One region of the Kitasatospora sp. NPDC041917 genome, then DNA from elsewhere that is predicted to be linked to it. Evidence: riboswitches for the same ligand, from Rfam matches in the RefSeq annotation. Region 1 holds a riboswitch; the other holds the start of a gene.
What was found. A riboswitch is a leader RNA that binds a small molecule or an ion and turns the genes downstream of it on or off. The one in region 1 is predicted to bind S-adenosylmethionine.
Positions count from the first base shown of each region.

Region 2: it holds a riboswitch for S-adenosylmethionine, as region 1 does, so the genes downstream of both, ACZ6EM_RS20875 (IclR family transcriptional regulator) here and ACZ6EM_RS27065 (aminotransferase class V-fold PLP-dependent enzyme) in region 1, are expected to answer to the same signal.

Region 1 is NZ_JBVJBI010000025.1:95,418-98,973, forward strand. It holds gene ACZ6EM_RS27055 (response regulator) at 1-58, shown strand, start outside; gene trpD (anthranilate phosphoribosyltransferase) at 178-1,254, shown strand; SAM riboswitch class IV at 1,363-1,481, shown strand; gene ACZ6EM_RS27065 (aminotransferase class V-fold PLP-dependent enzyme) at 1,533-2,918, shown strand; gene ACZ6EM_RS27070 (Lrp/AsnC family transcriptional regulator) at 2,922-3,203, opposite strand; gene ACZ6EM_RS27075 (rhomboid family intramembrane serine protease) at 3,200-3,556, opposite strand, start outside.
Region 2 is NZ_JBVJBI010000016.1:58,406-61,961, forward strand. It holds gene ACZ6EM_RS20870 (threonine/serine exporter family protein) at 1-1,243, shown strand, start outside; gene ACZ6EM_RS20875 (IclR family transcriptional regulator) at 1,285-1,998, opposite strand; SAM riboswitch class I at 2,199-2,341, opposite strand; gene ACZ6EM_RS20880 (hypothetical protein) at 2,427-3,500, opposite strand.

The DNA of each region.
Region 1 (3,556 bases):
GGCGGTCGCCACCCTGCTGCGGGCGCGGCTGGCGAAGCGGACTCCGGTCGTCCGCTGAATTCCCCCCCGGTAACTGGAAAAGAGAGGGGTAGAAGCGGCCGCTTCGCTCGATAGGCTGGCTCCATCCGTACGGACGTCCCCCCGGAGCGGGGAACCGACAAACAGCTGGAGTCAGCCATGGTGAACGTGAACCCTGCGAACGGCGGTAGCGACCCCGCGCAGGTGATCCGCACCTGGCCGGACCTCCTGGCCGCGCTGTTGCAGGGGGAGGACCTCGACCGCGCGTCCACCGCGTGGGCGATGGACCGGATCATGAGCGGCGAGGCGTCCCCCGTGCAGGTGGCCGGGTTCATGATCGCGCTGCGGGCCAAGGGCGAGTCGGTCGAGGAGATCGCCGGCCTGGTCGACGCGATGTACGAGCACGCCGAGCCGCTGGAGATCCCCGGACCGGCGGTGGACATCGTCGGCACCGGCGGGGACCGGGCGAAGACCGTCAACATCTCCACCATGTCGGCGATCGTCGCGGCGGCCGCCGGCGCCAAGGTGGTCAAGCACGGCAACCGCTCGGCCTCCTCCAGCAGCGGCTCCTCGGACGTGCTGGAGAAGCTCGGGGTGGCGCTGGACCTCTCCTCGCAGCGGGTCGCCGAGGTGGCCGAGGAGGTCGGTCTCACCTTCTGCTTCGCGGCCAAGTTCCACCCCTCGATGCGGCACGCCGCCACCGCGCGGCGCGACCTCGGGGTGCCGACCTCCTTCAACATCCTCGGCCCGCTCACCAACCCGGCCAGGGTCACCGCGCACGCCATCGGCTGCTTCGACACCCGGCTGGCCGGGCTGATCGCCGGGGTGCTGGCCGAACGGGGCGCGACGGCGCTGGTCTTCCGCGGTGACGACGGGCTGGACGAGCTGACCATCACCACCACCTCGCAGGTCTGGCTGGTGCGCGACGGGGTGGTCACCGAGACCACCTTCGACCCGCGGGACGTCGGGATCGAGCTGGTCGGCATCGAGGCGCTGCGCGGGGCGGACGCCTCGTACAACGCCGAGGTCGCGCGGCGGCTGCTGGCGGGGGAGCACGGGCCGGTGCGGGACGCCGTCCTGCTGAACACGGCGGCGGCACTGGTCGCGCTGGACCTCGGCGAGGCGCCGCTCGCCGAGCAGCTTGCGGCCGGCATGGAGCGGGCCGCGGAGGCGATCGACTCCGGTGCCGCGCAGGACCTGCTGCGGCGCTGGTCGGAGGCCACCAGCCGGATCTGAGGCGGTAGTTGGGGAGCCCGTGCCGGAACGCCGGCACGGGCTCCCGCGCTGTCCGGATGCTGGATGCCCGTTTGACCACCCGATGGACGCGGCCTAGAGTCTTGGCCAGGTCATGAGTGACAGTGCGAAGCCCCAGCTGGCTGTCCGGCAACCCTCCGTCCGTGGCGGGGTGCCCTGGGTGAGGACCGGGTCGTCACGGCAAGCCGTCCGTGCGACAAGCGCGGACGCCCGACGACTAGCACTCCCGGGGTCCCTCACCCCTGAAGGAGTGCATCCTCATGTCCCCTCTCGCCACCACCGAGACCTGCGCCCCGCTCGCCGTCCTCGGCGCCGACGTCCAGGTCCCGCTCGCCAACGGTGAGAAGGTCGGCTACGCGGCGCTGGACTACGCGGCCAGCTCCCCGGCGCTCCAGCGGGTGTGGGACGACGTCGCCGCCTACGCGCCGTACTACGGCAGCGTCCACCGCGGGGCCGGGTACCTCTCCCAGCTGTCCACCGACCTGTTCGAGCAGAGCCGCCGCACCGTCGGCGAGTTCCTCGACCTGCGCGAGGGCGACCAGGTGGTCTTCACCCGGGCCACCACCGACTCGCTCAACCTGCTGGCCGCGGCCGTTCCGGCCGGCACCCGGGTGTTCGCCTTCGAGACCGAGCACCACGCCTCGCTGCTGCCCTGGGCGCACGCCGGACTGGGCGTCACCTACCTGCGGGCGCCGCGCTCCCGGGCCGAGGCGGTGGGCGCGCTGGACGCCGCCCTCGCCGGGGCGCCCGAGGGCCCCAAGCTGCTCTGCGTCACCGGCGCCTCCAACGTGACCGGCGAGCTGTGGCCGGTCGCCGAGCTGACCCGGACCGCGCACCGGCACGGCGCCCGGGTGGTGCTGGACGCCGCCCAGCTGGCGCCGCACCACCGGGTCTCGGTCCGCGAGCTGGACGTCGACTGGATCGCCTTCTCCGGCCACAAGATCTACGCGCCGTTCGGCGCCGGGGTGCTGGCCGGCCGGGCGGACTGGCTGGACGCGGCCGAGCCGTACCTGGCCGGCGGCGGGGCGACCCGGACGGTGGCCCGGGAGAGCGACGGCTCGGTGGCCGTGCAGTGGCACACCGGCCCGGCCCGGCACGAGGCCGGCTCGCCGAACGTCATCGGCGCCTACGCGATCGCCTCGGCCTGCCGGGCCCTGACCGAGGCCGGCTTCGACGCGCTGGAGGCCCGCGAGCAGCAGCTGATCGCCCGGCTGACGGCCGGGCTGGCGCAGATCCCGCAGGTCAAGGTGCTGAACCTGTTCGGCTCCGACTCCGCCCGGGTCGGCGTGCTGTCCTTCGTCGTCCGGGGCTGGAACAGCTCGCACTTCTCGGCCGCGCTGTCCGCCGAGTACGGCATCGGGGTGCGCGACGGCCTGTTCTGTGCCCACCCGCTGGTGCGCACGCTGCTCGGGGACGAGGACGTCGCCCCGTCCGAGTGCGGCGCGCCGGAGCCCTCGCTGCCGGGCGAGCGCAGCCTGAACGCGATCCGGGTGAGCTTCGGCGCCGGGACGCCGGACGAGCACGTCGACCGCTTCCTGACCGCCGTCCGGGAGCTGGTCACGGACGGGGCGGCCTGGAACTACCGTAACGAGGGCGGTCGCTGCGTCGCGACCGTGCAGATCGACCGGGGCCGGCGCGAGGGCTGAGCGCTACTCGTCCAGGCCCAGGGCGAAGGCGGCTTCCAGGTCGTGCTGGGAGTAGGTGCGGAAGGCGATCTGGGTCTCGGTGTGGGCCACGCCCGGGACCTTGTTGAGCCGGCCCGGGATGACCTCGGCCAGGTCGTCGTGCCGGCGCACCCGCACCATCGCCACCAGGTTGTAGCCCCCGGTCACCGAGTAGACCTCGCTGACGCCGTCGATGGCGGCGATGGATTCGGCGATCTCCGGGATGCGGTCGACACTGGTCTTGATCAGGACGATGGCGGTGATCACAGTTCGGGCTCCTTTGTGGGGTGCCGCCAGCGTATCGGGCGTCGGCCGGGTCGTCGCGGGGGGTGGCGAACCACGGTGCAGGCGTAGAGGAACCCGGCCGAGAAGCCGATCACGTGGACCAGGTACGCCACCCCGGGCCCGGCCGAGTGCACCGACCACCACTGCAGGGCGAACCAGAGGCCGAGCACCAGCCAGGCGGGGAACCGCAGCGGCAGGAAGAGCAGCAGCGGGACGAGGGTGGTGACCCGGGCCCGGGGGTGGAGGCGCAGATAGGCGCCGAGCGCGGCGGCGATCGCCCCGGAGGCCCCGATGAGCACCCGGGTGGAGTTCGGCGAGTGCGCCTCGGCGAGCGC
Region 2 (3,556 bases), on a different contig from region 1:
GTCTCCCCCGGTCCGGGGCACCGACGCCCCGCCCGACCCGCTCCGCCGTCTGCTGCTCGAACTGGGCGAAGCCCTGCTGGGCGGCGGCCTGCCCGTCCATGACGTCGAAGAGGAACTCCACTGGCTGGGGCGGGCGTTGGGGGCGCCGGACGTACGGGTCGCCGCCCTGACCAACGGGCTCTTCGTCGCGCTGGGGCCGGACGACGCCACCCGGTTCCAGCCGGTCGGCACCGCGCTGCGGTTCGAGCAGACGGCCGACGTCCTCCACCTGGTGCACCGGCTGCGGGCGGGCGAGCTCGACGGGCCCCGGGCGCTCGCCGAGCTGGACGGGATCCGGCGGGCGCCGGCCCGCCGGCCCGCGTGGGTGTCGGACCTCGGGGCGCTGCCGGTCGGGGTGGGGGTCTGTCTCTTCCTCCAGCCGGTGGCGGCGAACGTGCTGGCGGCCGGGCTCGGCTCGCTGCTCGTCGTGGGGCTGACCGTGCTCGCCCGGCGGCTGCCGTACCTGCGGCCACTGCTGCCCGTCACCGCCGGTTTCCTGGTCGCGCTGCTGGTCCTCTCGCTCGCCCGGGCCGGGCTGCTGGAGGGCCCGCTGCGGACCATCGTGGCCACGCTGGCGATCCTGCTGCCGGGCGGACTGCTCGTCACCGGGCTGTCGGAGATCGCCGCGGGTGCGGCCAGCGCGGGTACGGCCCGGCTGGTGTCCGGTGCGGTGCAGCTGGCGCTGTTCCTCGCCGGGGTGGCCGCGGCCGCGACGGCGGCCGGCGTGCCGGCCGCCGCGCTGGCCGACGTGCAGGTCGCCAGGCCGAGCTGGTGGGTGATCGCGCTGGGGCTGGCGCTCGCGGTGGCGGGCGTGGTGGTCAGCGTGAACACCCCGCCCTCGGCCGTCCCGTGGATCGTCGTGGTGATCGCGGTCAGCGTCACGGTCCAGGTGGTGGTGGGGTCGGCGCACGGCGCGGCGGTCGGCGGCCTGGCCGGCGCGGTCACCGCCGCGGCCGCGGCCACCCTGGTGCACTGGCTGCCGGGCGGTCCGCTCTGGCAGGTGCTCTACCTCCCGGCGTTCTGGATCGTGGTACCGGGCTCCTTCGGCCTCCTGCACACCGCGCAGATCGAGGTCGGGAACGGCGCGCAGTCGGTGCTGACGGCCGTGTCGGCGGTCTTCGGGGTGTCGATCGGCACCCTGATCGGCTCGGTGATCAGCCGGATCCCGCGTCCCTCCCGCGCCGTGCTGCTGCCCCGGGCCTGAGCCCGGGGCAGGCGGGGCCCCGACGCGGGCGGGGCCCCCGCTCAGGGGTGGCGCAGGGCCTCGGTGAGCCGGTGGGCGGCCTCGACGACGGCCTGGGAGAGCTGGGCGCCGGGGTGCCGGGTGAGGCGTTCGATCGGGCCGGACACCGTGACGGCGGCGACCACCCGGTTGGACTGGCCGCGGACCGGCGCGGAGACGGAGGCGACCCCGAGTTCGCGCTCGCCGACCGACTGGGCCCAGCCCCGGCGCCGTACGCCGCTCAGCGCGGTGGCGGTGAAACGGGCGCCCTGCAGTCCGCGGTGGAGCCGTTCGGGCTCCTCCCAGGCGAGCAGGATCTGGGCGGCGGCGCCGACCTTCATGGGGAGGGTGACGCCCACCGGAACGGTGTCGCGCAGGCCGGTGAGGCGCTCGGCGGCGGCCACGCAGATCCGCACCTCGCCCTGCCGGCGGTAGAGCTGGGCGCTCTCGCCGGTGATGTCGCGCAGCTGGGTGAGGACCGAGCCGGCCGCGGCCAGCAGCCGGTCCTCGCCGGCCGCCGTCGCGAGCTCGCCGACCCGCGGGCCGAGCATGAACCGGCCCTGGGTGTCCCTGCTGACCAGGCGGTGGTGTTCGAGTGCGACGGCCAGCCGGTGGGCGGTGGGCCGCGCCATGCCGGTGGCGGCGACCAGGCCGCCCAGCGTGGCGGGACCGGCCTCCAGGGTGCCGAGGATCGAGGTGACCTTGTCGAGCACGCCGACGCCGCTCGTGTTCTCCATGTGGGGGTACTCCAGTCTCGGGGCCCGGAGCAGCGGACGGTCGCTGCTCACGGCGGCTCCTGGCGGGGAGCCGGGGGGTGTGGTCAGCGAGGACGGGCCGGGGGAAACGGCCGATTGCCTGCGCCGGGCACGAGACGGGTACGCGAAAGCGCCGGGGCGGGAAGCGCCCGGGCGAAGGACAGCACAGAGAGCACCGTGTCTCCTCATCTTTCCCGCGCCACAGTGGCGACAGGCCGGAGTTGGCACTGCCCCCGGACGGCACGGCGCGTACTTCGGACGCCGGGTCGAACGGGGAGTTGCCGGGGCTTCGTAGGGCCGGTCCCTCCACCCCTCTGGATGATTCGCCAGGAACGATACAAGACTTCCCGGGCCGCTCGGCAAGCCCCCCCACCCCCGACCCCCACCCCGGCCGCCGCCCGCGGGCCCGCTCAGCGGTGGCGCGGCTCCGACAGGCCGGTGCACGGGGCCCGGTCCGGGCCGCCGGGGGCGGTGGCGTCCCAGGCGCTCAGGGCGGCGAGGGCGGCGGAGCGTTCGGAGGCCGTCGGCCGGGTGCCCTCGGGGCCGAGCAGGTAGTCGGCGACCGGGGTGAGCAGCAGGGTCGCGTCGCCGGCCGGGAGCAGCAGGGCCTCGTCCCACCGGTGCCGGATGACGGTGCGGCGCAGCAGGGTGCCGTGGCGCGGCCGGAGCGGGCGGTGGCGGCCGCGGCGGCGGCGCCGTTCGGGGGCGACCTCGGTCTCCAGGACGGTGCGCACGTCCCGCAGGGAGCCGAGCGGCACGTGTTCGGCGGCGAGGTCGAGGAGGGCCGCGGCCTCCGGGGCGAGCCGGTAGGCGGCGACCACCGCGGCGGTCTCGACGGCGTCGAAGGGCTGCCCGGCGAGCTGGGCGACGTCGATCACGTCGCCCGCGAGGAAGGCGCGCCCGAGCCCCTCCTCGGCGAGGGCGATCAGGCATTCCACGTGGTCGTCGGCGGCCAGGTAGGGGCGGACCGGGACGGTGGCGAGGTCGCCGGTGAGCGCGGCGGTGGCGACCCGTACCTGGTACCACGGGTCCAGCAGCGGGTCCTCGCCCGGCCAGCGCAGGGTGACGGCGGTGTGCCGGGGCCGCTCGCCGAACAGGGTGACCTCCACGGACTCCACCGGGTGATCGGTGACCAGCCGGTTGACGGCCTGCCAGAGCGTGGCCTCGGTGGGGCTGACGAGGCCGAGCTCGGCCAGCGGCCGGGGCAGGTCGGGCGGGTAGTAGCCGGCCAGTGGCAGGTCGCGGATCGGGCGGACCCCGGTGGCGTCGGCGAGGTCGCGCGCGACGCCCGCGTAGCACTCGGCCCGGTCGCGGGCGCGCTGCAGCTCGGCGCGGGCGTGCCGGCCCATCCGGACGCCGTCCCGGGCGAGCGCGGCGAGCACCAGGTACGGGAGGTGGCGCTCGCCCCGGGCGCGGTGGAGCAGGTCGACCGGTCCGGCGGCCGGGTCGACGTCGAGCAGCCGGTGGAGCAGGTCGGTGTTCATGGGGGTCCGCCTCCGAGAGCCGTGGTGGTCGGCCGGACGGCGGCCGGGCGACCGGG